4 regions of the Sedimentibacter sp. MB31-C6 genome follow, and region 1 is predicted to be linked to each of the others. Evidence: riboswitches for the same ligand, from Rfam matches in the RefSeq annotation. Region 1 holds a riboswitch; each other region holds the start of a gene.
The links. A riboswitch is a leader RNA that binds a small molecule or an ion and turns the genes downstream of it on or off. The one in region 1 is predicted to bind cobalamin.
Positions count from the first base shown of each region.

Region 2: another riboswitch for cobalamin. It lies ahead of cbiD (cobalt-precorrin-5B (C(1))-methyltransferase CbiD); the one in region 1 lies ahead of cbiD (cobalt-precorrin-5B (C(1))-methyltransferase CbiD).
Region 3: another riboswitch for cobalamin. It lies ahead of U8307_RS04465 (sirohydrochlorin cobaltochelatase); the one in region 1 lies ahead of cbiD (cobalt-precorrin-5B (C(1))-methyltransferase CbiD).
Region 4: another riboswitch for cobalamin. It lies ahead of U8307_RS05245 (ABC transporter substrate-binding protein); the one in region 1 lies ahead of cbiD (cobalt-precorrin-5B (C(1))-methyltransferase CbiD).

Region 1 covers NZ_CP142396.1:1,497,697-1,501,513, forward strand. The annotation lists gene U8307_RS07155 (M23 family metallopeptidase) at 125-838, shown strand; gene spoIIID (sporulation transcriptional regulator SpoIIID) at 915-1,190, shown strand; cobalamin riboswitch at 1,495-1,666, shown strand; gene cbiD (cobalt-precorrin-5B (C(1))-methyltransferase CbiD) at 1,818-2,903, shown strand; gene cobM (precorrin-4 C(11)-methyltransferase) at 2,919-3,674, shown strand; gene cobK (precorrin-6A reductase) at 3,674-3,817, shown strand, end outside.
Region 2 covers NZ_CP142396.1:343,862-347,678, reverse strand. The annotation lists gene U8307_RS01745 (hypothetical protein) at 1-381, opposite strand, end outside; gene U8307_RS01740 (N-acetylmuramoyl-L-alanine amidase) at 590-1,309, opposite strand; cobalamin riboswitch at 1,466-1,641, shown strand; gene cbiD (cobalt-precorrin-5B (C(1))-methyltransferase CbiD) at 1,744-2,829, shown strand; gene cobJ (precorrin-3B C(17)-methyltransferase) at 2,861-3,580, shown strand; gene U8307_RS01725 (hypothetical protein) at 3,628-3,817, shown strand, end outside.
Region 3 covers NZ_CP142396.1:911,906-915,722, forward strand. The annotation lists gene U8307_RS04450 (ABC transporter permease) at 1-992, opposite strand, end outside; gene U8307_RS04455 (ABC transporter ATP-binding protein) at 994-1,893, opposite strand; gene U8307_RS04460 (TetR/AcrR family transcriptional regulator) at 1,909-2,532, opposite strand; cobalamin riboswitch at 2,677-2,856, shown strand; gene U8307_RS04465 (sirohydrochlorin cobaltochelatase) at 2,989-3,817, shown strand, end outside.
Region 4 covers NZ_CP142396.1:1,075,369-1,079,185, forward strand. The annotation lists gene U8307_RS05240 (valine--tRNA ligase) at 1-1,306, opposite strand, end outside; T-box leader at 1,362-1,566, opposite strand; cobalamin riboswitch at 1,661-1,851, shown strand; partial or broken gene U8307_RS05245 (ABC transporter substrate-binding protein) at 2,182-2,932, shown strand; gene U8307_RS05250 (FecCD family ABC transporter permease) at 2,938-3,817, shown strand, end outside.

The sequences.
Region 1 (3,817 bases):
CCTTTGTCATAAGTTGTATTAATATTTTATGATTGAAAAAATTTTTTAGAACAACCTGTATTAAATTTAAAATATGGGACACACTATCAAAAGATAATAAAGAAGTAAAAACAGGAGGTTGCAAATGAAAAAGAATAGATTTAGAAATGCAAAAGAAAGAATGAAAAATTTCTTTATTAGACTAAAAAATAAGGATACAAGCTTTTTTATAATAGCTTTATGTGTCCTGCTATTATCTACAGCTTTAATTTGGAGGTATACTACAAATCCAAACGAAGGAGGCAATTTAGCAGAAAATGAAGTTGATGAAGGCGATATTGGCGCCAATGTTGACCCATATGAAGATTATGTTCGGGAAATAATGGAAGATTATGAAAAGGAAAATGACAATGAAGAGGAAGACGAAGAAGAAGAATCTAAATTAGATTTAAAAAGTATCAAAGCGCCATTAGCAGGTGAAATAATAATGGAATATACAGTAGATGATTTAGTTTATTATGAGGCTATTGGTGAATGGAGAGTACATAAAGGAATAGACATTAAACCAGAAGATACTTTAATGATTGAGTCTGCATTTGCAGGAACTGTAGAATCAGTTACTACGTCTGAGATTGTGGGAACAGAAATTATTATCGATCATGGTAGTAATGTAAAAACATTATATAACAACTTATCTTCAGCAAAAGTTAAAGTTGGAGATGTTGTTGACAAGGGACAAATTATAGGTAATATAGGAAAAGTTGTTAGTATTGAATCTGCTGAAGGACCTCATCTTCATTTCGAGTTAATAGTTGAAGGTGAAAATGTAAATCCCCTCGATTATATTACAGGAGAATAAGAAATTAAGTTCTAATAGGACAGATAAACGCATAAAAATGTAAATAAGACGGTGATAATGCCAAAGGGGGTTAAACATGAAAGATTACATAGAACGGAGAGCCATGGAGATCGCGGATTATATTATAAGTACTCAATCCACTGTAAGGCAAACAGCTAAAAAATTCGGCGTTAGTAAAAGTACAGTGCATAAGGATGTTACGGAACGTCTTCCAAAATTGAACCCTCCTGCTGCAAGTGAAGTTAAAAAAGTTTTACTTAAAAACAAATCAGAAAGGCATATTAGGGGAGGTAAAGCTACACGCCTTAAATATAAAGAAGCACATGACCACGATAAAGTAAGTAATATGTAATTAACCATTTGAGGAAGGGCACTAACTGCAACATGTTAGTGCCTTTTTAGTTTTTGTATGTAAAGTGTTTACAGGGTAAAATATTAAACATCAATAGAGACAAAAAGGAGTGTTGGGACAAAAAAATTATCTTAACATATTCTCCTTGTTATATGCGGATAGGCCTTGAAAGCTACAAATACAATTCTGGATGGTATTTGTAAAAGTTTATTCGTCATAGCTGAAATAAATTTAAATTTGAGTCATTGCTGAAATAATTTTAAATTTATTGACAGTACAAAAGTTCTAATATATAATTAAGGCAATTGAATATTGATATTTTGGTAACATTTGTTTTAATAGGGAAAACAGTAAAAGCTGTTACAGCCCCCGCTACTGTGAAAGGTGATAATGCTCCATACCACTGTGCTTTGCATGGGAAGGTGAGTGTTAGATGATCCGAAAGTCAGGAGACCTGCCAGGATATGCTTGTTTGTAGATTTTCGGGAGGATTATCTAAAATATTTAATTGTGATATATATCAGTATTGTTTAAACTTCCGTAAATTACGGAAGTTTTTTTATGCAAATAATTTGATGAATGAGACTGCGTATATGTATTTTTAATAGTAATATTTTTGAGGTTAATATGGATAAATTTGTACTTAAAAATGGCAAGAGGTTAAAATGCGGCTTTACTACCGGTACCTGCGCGGCTGCTGCCGCAACAGCAGGTGCTCTGATGATATTTACCGGAAAGACTGTGGCGAATGTTTCAGTGAGGCTGCCAAGAGGTGAAATTCTTATAATTGATATTAAGGATCCGTCTTTTAATACACATGGGGTAAGATGTTGTGTTCAGAAAGATAGTGGAGATGATCCAGACTCAACAGACGGGATTTTAATATATGCAGATGTTGAACTGGATGACTCTGGTGAAATACGCATAGATGGAGGTAAAGGCGTAGGACGTGTAACTCAAAATGGTTTAGATTGCCCTGTTGGTGGACCTGCAATAAATTCAGTGCCAAGAAAAATGATAACTGAAAATGTTCATCGGATTTGTAATGAATATGGCTATAGGGGAGGAGTTAATATTATTATATCTGCTCCTGAAGGTGAAGAGGTCGCCAAAAAAACTTTCAATCCTCATTTGGGCATAGTGGGCGGAATATCAATAATTGGAACGACAGGAATAGTTGAGCCTATGAGCGAGAAAGCTTTAATTGACAGCTTGAAGGTTGAAATGCAGGTAATAAAGGAAAGAGGCTTTAATACACTATTGGCTTTTCCTGGCAATTATGCAGAAAGTTTTATTGACAGCACTCTTGGGATACGCGGGGAAAACAGTCTTAAGTATAGCAATTATCTAGGAGAAGTTCTGGATTTTGCCCTGGAGCTTAATTACAAGGAAATATTAGTAGTGGGTCATATAGGCAAGATGATTAAGGTGGCCGGAGGCATGATGAATACCCATTCTCATACCGGGGATTTCAGAATGGAAATGTTCGCTTGCTATGCTGGGTTGTATGGCGCAGGAAGCCATGTTATTGAAGAAATATTATCCAGCGTAACTACAGAACAGGTTTTGGAAATATTAATAAGGGAGGATTTATTAAAAAAGGTAATACAAAAAATAAGTGAAAGAGCACTCTTTTATATTAACAAAAGAGTGGATAATAGAATTATAACTAAATTAATTATTTATTCAAATAATCATGGAATCTTAAATTAATGTAAGGAGACTAAAATGGTACATTTTGTAGGTGCAGGACCTGGTGCAACAGATTTAATCACAATGAGGGGACATAAACTTTTATGTGACGCAGATGTAATAATATATGCCGGTTCATTGGTCAATAAAGAGCATTTAAACTATGCAAAAGAAGAAGCGGAAATTCACAATAGCGCTCATATGACTTTGGAGGAAGTTGTAGATGTTATAAAGAAGGCTGAGAAAGAAAATAAAAATACAGTTAGACTTCATACTGGCGATTCAAGTATTTACGGTGCCATAAGAGAGCAAATAGATATTTTAAAGTCACTGAATATTCAGTATGATGTGGTTCCTGGTGTAAGTTCATTTTGTGGAGCAGCAGCATCATTGAATGCGGAATATACATTGCCTAATGTGAGCCAATCAGTGATTATCACACGAATGGAGGGAAGAACTCCTGTTCCTGAAAGAGAAAGCATACGTTCATTTGCAGCACATAAGTCAACTATGGTTTTATTTTTAAGTTCTGGATTAACAGAAGAATTATCAAATGAATTAATTGCAGGTGGATATGAAAAAGATACGCCTGTTGCTGTTGTTTATAAAGCAACATGGCCTGATGAGAAAATATTCAGATGCACTATTGAAACTTTGCATCAAACTATGAAGGATAACAATATAACTAAGACAGCATTAATTTTGGTTGGCAATTTTCTTGGAAATGATTATGAAAGAAGTGAATTATATAATCCAACATTTACACATGAGTTCAGAGAGGGGATTAAGTAATGCATGTGTGTATTTTTGGAGGAACAACAGAAGGGCGCTTGCTGGCTGAATTTTTGAATGATTACAATATAAAAACTGATTTATATATTGCTACGGAATACGGAGAACAATTTGTTAAAGATTTAAATAATGTAACTGTTCAT
Region 2 (3,817 bases), 1.2 Mb from region 1:
TGCAGCTACATTCAGTGTGTTTTTTTCTGATTTAATTCCATCAGATTCACCTGTATATTCTTTATCATCCCAAGAAAGAATTGTACATATTTTTACTCTGTCAGAAGTAAATTCGTTTGTATGTCCTTCATATACAAGTCTGAAATTAGAATTAATGTATAAATTTTTTATAATTTGTGCCACACTGATTACTTTATAATCAACAACTATATCGAATTGTGACAATAAAGTTGAACGTATATCTCTAGCTACTTGTTTAGTGTGTCTACTGCTATCTGACAATACATGTATTTCAGTAATGTTATTTTTATCAGCAATAATTTTGCATGATATGACAGATTTTATACTATTTAAAAAAGATTCGATTTCCTTAAAATTCATAACTGTCCTCCATTTAAATACATCTAATAAATTATACTACAAAATGTTTGTTATTTCAATTAAAATATGTTAAATAACGAGTATTTTTACAAAAAATCTCAAAATAACAAAAAAAAGCAAGTCTCCATACTTATAACGAGGCAATATATAACTCGTTGAAACAGTGTGAAGCAATTGCTAGTGAAATCTGTTAGAATATAGTGATTGATTACAATTGATTAAAGTATTGAATTAGTCCTGCGTAAATAGCCCATGCAATTTTTTCTTGATATTCTTCTGAAATTAACTTTTTTTCTTCTTCAGCGTTTGAAAGAAATCCACATTCAATTAGTATTGTTGGAATATTAGTATCATCCATTATTTTTATATCTTTTTTAATTTGAGCAACTCTATTATTACTGTTATCAAGTATTTTTATCATATTATCCTGTAAAATATCGGCAGCTACTTTAGTTGTATCAAATTTTTTTTGATAAAATACATGTGCTCCATAATATTGCTTTTGAGTAAAAGAATTAAGATGTATAGAAATTGCTAAGTCAGCTTCAGAGTTATTAATTGCCTTTACTCTGTTAGCTAAGTCTTCATTTTTTTTGGCTCTTATAGTAGTAGATTTTTCTGTGTATAAACCTTTATCTTCATAACGTGTCATAAAAACCTCAAAGCCGCTTGCTTCTAAAAATTTCATTAATTTTTGTGATATTTCTAAATTTATTGGTGCTTCAGGTTTTTTTAGATTACCAGATGCTCCTTGGTCAACTCCTCCGTGACCAGGATCAATGAGAATTTTTATTTTATTTGATATTTCTTTTTCTGATGCATCTATAGTTTCTGTAGACTTTGTAGTATCAATACAAAGAGTAATAATTATTACAATTAATAATGCTATTGCAAATATTATATTAATTTTCTTAATAGTATTTTCCATAAGCTCCCCCAATTTATTTTCTTATTTAATCTTATGAAAAATTCCTCTTATAATAACTAAAAATTATTATTATGGGTAAAAACAAGCCTTTATCTCTATAATAGTTTAATTTGGCTGTTGACATTCAAATGAACTTAATATATAATTCAAAACAAATAGAATATTGATAAATTTGGTAACGTAAGTTTTAATAGGGAAAACAGTCGAATCTGTTACAGCCCCCGCTACTGTGAAAGGTGATAATGCTTTTATACCACTGTGTTTTAAAACATGGGAAGGTGAACATTAGATGAACCGATAGTCAGGAGACCTGCCAAGTTTAGTATTTGTAGATTTTCGGGAGGATTATCTAAAATAAATTTATTGATATGAGAATATTATAAGCTTATTACGTCTTCCGAAAATTGGAAGACTTTTTTATTTTGGAGAAAATTATGAAAGAGTTTATTATTAAAAATGGCAAAAAGTTAAGATGTGGTTATACGACGGGAACATGTGCTACAGCAGCGGCAGTGGCAGCAGCTCGTATGATTTTTTCTGGAGAAATAGTAAATAAAGTTTATGTTCAACTGCCTAATGAAAATAAGGTTTTAATTGAAATAATAGATCCTACTTTTGATTGTCAAGGAGTAAGTTGCTGTGTAAAAAAAGACAGTGGTGATGATCCTGATGTAACAGATGGTATACTAATTTTTGCTAAAATTAAACTTGATGAAACTGGAAAAATTAGCATAGATGGAGGTGAGGGAGTAGGACGAGTTACCCAAAAAGGTCTTGATTGCCCTGTAGGTAGTGCTGCGATAAATTCTGTTCCTAGAAAGATGATAATTGATAATTTAAGACAAGTTTGTCGTGAATATAAATATGATGGAGGTATTAGCGTAATAATTTCAGCACCAGATGGAAAAGAAGTTGCCAAAAAAACATTCAATCCGCATTTAGGCATTAAAGGAGGAATTTCTATAATAGGTACAACAGGTATAGTTGAACCAATGAGTGAAAAGGCATTAGTTGAAAGTTTAAAGGTTGAAATGAGGGTTATAAAAGAAAAGGGCTACAATGAGCTTTTAGCATTTCCAGGTAATTATGCTCAGTCTTTTATAGATAAATCATTAGGAATTAGAGGAGAAAACAGCTTAAAATTTAGCAATTACTTAGGTGAAGTTTTAGACTATGCAATTGAACTAAATTTTAATGAAATTTTAATAGTTGGGCATATCGGAAAAATGGTTAAAGTTGCTGGGGGTATGATGAACACTCATTCTAATAATGGTGACTTTAGGATGGAGATATTAAGTTGTTATGCAGCTTTATACGGAGTAGGAAAGGAAGTAATTAAAGAAATTTTATCATGTATTACTACCGAACAAGTAGTTGAAATTTTAATAAGGGAAAATATTGAAAACAAAGTTTTAAGCAAAATAAGGGAAAGAGCAGAATTTTATATAAATAAAAGGGTTGATAATAAATTAAAAATAAAGTTAATAATTTATTCAAATAATTTTGGAATTTTAGATTAAAGAAGATTATAAATAAAAGATGGGAGTTAGTATGATAAACGTTGTGGGTATAGGCCCCGGAAGCCAGGAAACAATGACATATAAGGCAATGGAAACAATTGAACAATCAGATGTCATAGTTGGATATAAAACATATATAAATCTAATTGAAGATTTACTCAAAGAAAAGGAAGTTATTTCAAATGGTATGAAACAGGAAATAGATAGAGTTAAAAAGGCAATAGAAATTTCAAAGACAGGCAAGACAGTGTCGGTTATAAGCTCGGGAGATGCAGGGGTATATGGTATGGCTGGCTTGATTTTAGAATTGTCAGAGGATGAAGAAGTCAGGATTGTCAGTGGAGTAACAGCATCCACAGCAGCTGCTGCTGTATTGGGAGCACCTCTCATGCACGACTTTTGTCACATAAGCTTAAGTGATTTATTAACACCGCTTGATTTAATATATAAAAGAGTTGCTTTAGCAGCAGAGGGTGATTTTGTAATATGCATTTACAACCCTCGGAGCAAGGGACGACCGGATTATTTGAAAAATGCTTTTGAAATAATGAGCAAATATAAATCCAATTCAACTCCTGTAGGCATAGTAAAAAATGCATGTAGGGAAAATCAAGAGGTTCAAATTTGTACAATGGATACAATTGATTATGAAACGGTTGATATGCTAAGCATAGTAATAGTGGGCAACAGCTCAACATATATTAAAAATAATAAAATTATAACTAAAAGAGGTTATGAGGCAAAATATTAAGTAATCAGAAGGAAGGAAAGAACGTATCAATTGCAAGTGTGGTGGCAATGAATCATAATATTATTTTTTTTGATGAACCGACTGCAGGCTTAGATTACAGTTCACAAGAAAATGTTAAGAACATATTAGAAAAACTGAGCGATAAAGAAGAAAAATCCATTGTGGTTTCAAGTCACGATATGAATTTTATTTATGAAATGTGTGACTATATATATGTACTTAACAAGGGATATGTGC
Region 3 (3,817 bases), 590 kb from region 1:
GATGCCCAAGAAGTATCCATATGAGCGAACGAAGAACTGATGGCTTCAGATATATTAGGCGTACCCATACCCATAATTCCTCCAAGCCAAGCCATACCGATTGCCCAGACCAGAATACTGCCTTTTTGCTGCTGCCAGACCAAGGCTATGGGAGAATTGAAACGATGGGATGCATTAGCTGAACCTTCTTTTTGCAGAATAAGTCCAGCACCCATATCACGGCGAACAAGCAGCATATAAGAAAGTATCATAGGTAGAGCAGCGAGTACAATAAAAATCAACAACTTCCATGCATGATTTCCCCCAAATGGGAGAGTGATACGAAACCATGATTCAGGAGCAAGCCATACCCAGCTAGTACTGCCACCACCCATATTATTTATAACCATGGCAACCATAGTTACTAGATATGCGCCAAACACGACACCTCTTGCGCTACCGCTGTGTTCAAAAATCTGTGCACATAATCCTCCAACCCCAGCAAAGATACAACCGGAAGCGGCAAGAGTCAAGCCGGCCAACAATGAACCGCTCCCTGCTAACCCAATTCCCTTCAAGAACACAGCCGTCAATAAGCCTGCCATCAAACTTCCACCACAGGAAAGAATCAGGGCTGCCGTCAGATTAGCGTATCTTCCTACTGGTCTTCCAAGTAGTAATTCATTTCTTCCTGATGTTTCTTCTGTACGAGTATGACGAATCATAGTAATTGCCGCTCCGAACATAACTGTTATGGAAGCCTGCAGCATGCCCCTCCACAGGATAGCGCCTTCTATGCTTAACGGTACAACAGGCCCAAGAATAGCAGAAGTAAGAGGGCTTGCGGACAGCTCAGTAATAAACATCTGCCAATCAGGCATTGTTTTCACAAAAGATACCTGCCCGTAAATCACTGCTAACGCAAGCAATATCCATATAGGCAGTATGATTCTATCTCGACGTAGATAAAGCTTAAACAGCTTGCCTGTACCAGCAAAATGATTTTTTTTCATACTAGTTCGTCTCCTTTCTCTCAAGCGTATCTCCGTAGTGACGTATGAATAATTCTTCAAGTGTTGGAGGTTCCGCCATAAGCGACTTAATACCCATTAGTGCAAGAGTACCCATCACAGATGCCATTGCATTTGCATCCACTGAAAAACGCCACTTCTCTTCCTTTTGTAATACATCATGAACCCCATGTAATTGATTGAGGTTTGTAGGCTTGGCAAGCTCAACAGTTAGAGTTGTGCGTGTTAAATGTCGCAGTTCTTCAAGGGTGCCGGATTCAACAATTTTTCCCTGTCGAATTATTCCAACTCGATCGCAAAGTGCCTCTACCTCAGCAAGAATATGACTGGATAGAAAAACGGTTTTTCCTTGTTTCTTTACTTCGAAGATACATTCCTGAAAAATCTGCTCCATTAATGGATCAAGGCCGCTAGTAGGCTCATCTAAAATCAAAAGCTCCGCATCGGAAGCAAAAGCAGAGATTAGCGCTACCTTCTGGCGATTTCCTTTGGAATAACTCCGACATTTTTTCTTAGGGTCAAGCTGGAACCTGTCTAACAATTCCTTGCGACGAGAGGGATTAATTTTACTATGCAAGCTACCTAAGAAATCTATTACCTCACCACCGGTTAAGTTAGGCCATAAAGTCACATCTCCAGGCACATATACAAGCCGCTTATGAAGAGCAACAGCATTCTCCCAAGGATCACCCCCAAGAAGTTTCGCTTCTCCACCATTCTTGCGAAGCATTCCTAAAAGGATACGAATTGTTGTTGATTTTCCTGCTCCATTGGGACCAATAAAACCATACACTTCTCCTTGTTTTACAGTTAAATCGACTCCCTGTAAGGCCTTATGTTTCCCATAGAACTTAATAAGTTTTGTTGTTTCAATTACGTTCATCATAATACCCTCCAATTACTTATAATAAGCTTTTCGTAACTCGTTAAGATAACCGTCAAAATCAGTACGGATTTTTTCAAAGTTAAACTCCACGATATCCAAACTTTTAAATTGATCCAATATTTGACTTGCATATCCACCTACAGCCCAAAAAATCAACTGCTTTGCCTTGTTTATGTCCAACTCACTTCGGAAACGCGACACATCTATATCACCATAAAATCGTTCAAGACTATTGTTTTCAACCATTTTACGTCTTTCTTTTAATTCATTTTTTACCGCAACAGAATCCGTAAAAACAGCCACTCTAATAAAATCAAAAATCCATGGATATTTTTGCATCACTTGAATTTTAAGTAAACATGTCTGCCTCAAACGTTCAAAAATATCCTTTTCATGCACATCGATTTTGTCAAAATACTCACGGTTCAAAATATCCAAACAATAATCATATAGAAAAAGAAAAAAATCTTTTTTATTGTTAACATAGTGAAACATCAACGGTTTTGAGATGCCAGATTCTTTTGCAATAACATTCGTCGAAGCATCATCAAAACCTTTATTGGCAAACTCCCTAAACGCCGCATTCATAATTGCATTTCGTCTTTCTAGCTCTAAATTTAAAAACTTTGAAAACATAGTATCACCTACTTATAGTCGTTTTATTAATATGCAATTTACCTGTTAGGTCAATACAGTTATTATAGCACCGTTTACCTAATAGGTCAATAAAAATATAATTGTTGACACAAAAAATTTCTTGTGCTATATTGATATCAATTGAATATTAAAAACATTTAAGGTGCTTTTTAAAAAGATAATAGGGAAACTGGTTAAAATCCAGTGCGAACCCATCACTGTAAGCAGAGACGACGTCTAAATAAGCCACTGAAAGAAATTTTGGGAAGGCAAGACGAAGAATGAACTGCAAGCCAGGAAACCTGCCTTAAATAAGAAAAATATGTAGGGGATTGTACATGTTTTATTTTTAAAACGTCTTAGTTTAATGGGAGCTAATTAGTTTAATACTAATTAGCTCTTTTAATTTGCTCTCAGGGCAAATATAAAAAATTATAATATACGAGGAGAAGGAAAATGAAAAAAATTATCGTACTAATTACTACCGTATTAGCGGTACTATCTCTAGGAGGATGTACTCCTAATGAAAATGTAGAATCTAAAAATACTGTCAATGTAGGTGATCCAGAAAAAAAGGCCATTCTTGTAGTAAGCTTTGGAACAAGCTATAATGATACACGCAAAAAAACTATTGACGCAATTGAAACTGCAATTTCAGATGCATATGATGATTATGAGATACGCCGTGCGTTTACAAGTCAGTTTATTATAGACAAACTTAAGGAACGTGACGAACTTTATATTAATAATGTAGATGAAGCTATGAAAGATTTAGTTGCTGACAACATAGGTACACTTGTGGTCCAACCTACACATGTAATGAATGGTTTCGAATATGAAGAAATGATGACAGAAATTAAACCATATATTGAAAATTTTGATTCAATTGCATTCAGCGATCCTCTGATTACAAGTATGGAAGATTACATAGCAATAGTAGAAGCGTATAAAACAGAAATCGCAACAGATGTACCACAAGACACTGCTTTAGTTCTTATGGGACATGGTACCCACCATTATGCAAATTCAACTTATGCTGCACTTGATTACATATTCAAAGACAAAGGTATGAGTAACGTATTTGTAGGAACTGTTGAAAGCTATCCTGATGTAGACACTGTAATTGCTCATGTAAAAGAAGCTGGTTATACAAAGGTTATTATTGAGCCTCTTATGATTGTCGCAGGAGACCACGCTAATAACGATATGGCTGGAGATGAAGAGGATTCTTGGAAAACAATATTTCAATCAGAAGGATTTGAAGTTGACTGCGTACTTAAAGGAT
Region 4 (3,817 bases), 420 kb from region 1:
TATCAGGAGCATCTTTTTGTACCATTACTTCACCACAATCCTGACAATAATAAGCTGGTATTCTATGCCCCCACCATAATTGTCTAGAAATACACCAATCTCTTATATTTTCAAGCCAATGTGTATATATTTTAGTAAAACGCTCTGGTACAAATTCAAGAGTTTTTTCTAAACCTGCTTTTATAGCTGGTTCAGCTAATGGTTTCATATCTACAAACCATTGATCCGATATGCGAGGCTCAATTATATTGTGACATCTATAACATGTTCCTACATTATGATCTGTATCTTCAATTTTTAAAATAAATTCATTTTCCTCTAATTCTTTTACAAAAGCTTTTCTACATTCAAAACGATCCATACCGTCATATTTACCTGATACATCATTCATAGTTCCATCTTCATTCATACAGCTAATCTGCTCTAAATTATGACGAAGCCCTATTTCAAAGTCGTTAGGATCATGAGAAGGAGTTATTTTTAATGCACCTGTACCCTTTGATATATCCGGATATTCATCTGCTATTATCGGTATTTCTCTGCCTACTAAAGGAACAATAACCTTTCTTCCAATTAAATCTTTATATCTCTCGTCATCAGGGTGAGCTGCAATAGCAACATCCCCAAATATAGTTTCTGGTCTTGTAGTTGCTACTACAAAATACTCATCTGGATTATCAACATATGGGTATTTTACATAATAGTATTTACCAGGGGTGTCTTCATGTTCAACCTCAGCATCAGATAATGTTGTATGACAGTCAGGACACCAATTTATTATTCTATTTCCTCTGTATATTAATTTTTTATCATATAATTTAATAAAAAATTCTTTTACTGCTTCATTACAACCGTCATCCATTGTAAATCTTTCCCTAGACCAGTCACATGAGTTTCCAAGTTTTTTTACTTGTTCAACGATTCTTCCACCGTATTCTTCTTTCCACTTCCATGCTCTATTAAGAAATTCTTCTCTTCCTATGTCTTCTTTTGTTTTACCTTCTTCTTTTTTTAGTCTTTCTACTACTTTAACTTCTGTTGCAATACTTGCATGATCTGAACCTGGTAACCACAAAGCTTCAAATCCTTCCATTCTCTTCCATCTAATTAATACATCCTGTAATGTTTGATCTAAAGCATGCCCCATGTGAAGTTGCCCAGTAATGTTTGGTGGAGGCATTACAATAGTAAATGGTTTCTTTTCAGGATTAACCTCTGCTTTAAAGCAGTTTTCTTTTATCCAAATATTATAAATTTTATCTTCAAATTCTTTTGGATTATACTTGCTTGGTATATTTGTTGTCATAATTTTCAATCCTTTCTTTTTAAAATAAGCAAAATAAAAGCGAGTGTTCTCATCTAATAAGGACGAGAAAACCCGCGGTACCACCTAATTTCCAATTTGGCTCTTAATTAATTTAACGGTAATCCGTTTAATCTTACTACTATTTCAGATTAAATGCTCAAAAGCTACCTTCAATATAAATTAACTTATGAAACCTTTCAGCCTATGGATTTCACTCTCTAGAAGTTTTTATATCTACTCCTCTTTATCATAGCAAACTATTATATTATAATTCATGATAATCAAATTTTATAACTTTGTCAATAGCTTTTTTCTATTGACAATAACTTAAAGCTGTACTATACTCTAATCAAATAAACATCTTTCGATATTGGTGCCCATAACTTTAATGGGATAATAGGGAATTAGGTTAAAATCCTAAACAGTCCTGCTGCCGTAATGAGAGAGCAGTTTTTATGGCTTTGCCAACCACTGGATTATCCGGGAAGGTTAAAAACTTGCTATGACCTCTAAGTCGGAAAACCTGCCAGTATCATTTGCGTAAATACTGCAAATGCTATGCTTTACAGAGATATAAGCGATAGTCTTTTATTATACCTATGGAATATTAACATCCAAAGTTATTTGTGGTTATTTGCGTTTCAATAAATTGAGACGTTTTTTTATTGCAATCTTTGTATTACAACTAAAGAAGATGTTTGACCTAAAATAATGGAGGAATAAAAATGAAAAAAATTATCTCAATAACTATTATAATTCTTATAATAGCCATGATTACAGGATGCTCATCTGAAAAACCTAAGGAAACAGTATTAACTATTGATCCTGCTGGAAATGAAATTACTATACCTGAAGAAATTAACTCAATAATATCTATGGCTCCATCTATTACAGAAGTTTTAGTTGAATTAGGTTTTGGTGATAAAATCATTGCTGTTGACAATTATTCTGTTAATATTCCTGGTTTACCTGACAATATCCCTAGTTTTGATATTATGACTCCTGATGCAGAGCAACTTACAGCACTGAACCCTGATATTATTTTCGCAACAGGAATGAGTAAAAGCGATGGAACTGATCCTTTTAAACCAATAAAGGATTTAGGAATTTCCATAGTTTATATACCTTCTAGTGATAGTATTGAAGCTATTTATGATGACATAATATTTATTGCCAAAACAATGCAAGTTTCTGATAAAGGAAATGAGCTTGTAGATGAAATGAAAGCTAAAATTAATGAAATTTCAAAAGAAATAACTGATAAAAAAAACAGTATATTTTGAAATAAATGGCAAGCCAAAATTGTATAGCTTTGGAAAAGGTGTGTTTTTAAATGAAATGATTGAATTAGTTGGTGCAACTAATGTATTAAACAATCAAGATGGTTGGATTGCCGTTTCAGATGAAGTTATTGTAGCATCAAATCCTGATATAATATTTACTAATGTAAATAACACAAAAAATGCAGTAGATGAAATTAAAGCCCGTCCTGGTTGGGAAAATATAAATGCTGTCAAAAATGATAATGTTTATTTCATTGATAAAAATTCTAGTTCCCATCCAAATCATAACATCATAAAAGCATTGGAACAGATAGCTGAAGCTATTTATCCTAACATATACTAATTGACATGAATACAAAATTAAAAATCATAATTTCATTACTACTCTGTGCAATAGTAATTATTTTTGGAATTGGTATAGGAAGTGTTTATATACCCCCTAAAGATATACTTAACATCATATTAAACAAGTTATTTTCTATACCACTATATTCTCATATTTCTGATGTTACAATTTCTATACTTTGGAATTTAAGATTGCCAAGAACATTATTAGCATTTATCGTTGGTGGAGCTCTAGCTGTTAGTGGAACTGTAATGCAGTCTGTTTTAAAAAACCCTTTAGCTTCTTCCTATACATTAGGAGTATCATCAGGAGCCTCTGTTGGAGCAGGTTTAGTAATAATTACTGGATTTAGCATTCCTATTTTAGGAATGTTTACACTACCTTTAGTTGGATTGTTATGTGGCTTACTAACTGTTTTTCTTGCGGTAAGTTTTGCATCTTCCATGGATAAAAACATGGAAAATAATACTATAATTTTAGTAGGTATGGTCTTTTCTTTGTTTATTAATGGTATACTCACACTAATAACTGCTCTTGCAAAAGACCATCTTGAACAGCTTACATTTTGGCAAATGGGTAGTTTTTCACTAAAGGAATGGTCTAGTGTATTAATTCTTTTTCCTATTGTTATAATAGGCATAATAATTTTAATGCATTATTCTAAAGAATTAGATATTATGACATTTGGAGAAGAACAGGCTCGAGCCATTGGTGTAGATATACAAAAAGTAAAATGGATATTACTAAGCCTATCTGCTGCCCTTACTGGAAGTTCTATTTCTTTTGTAGGTATTATTGGTTTTATTGACTTGATTGCTCCCCATGTAGTTCGAAAAATCTTTGGCTCATCTCATAAACTTGTAATACCAATGTCCATTGTTT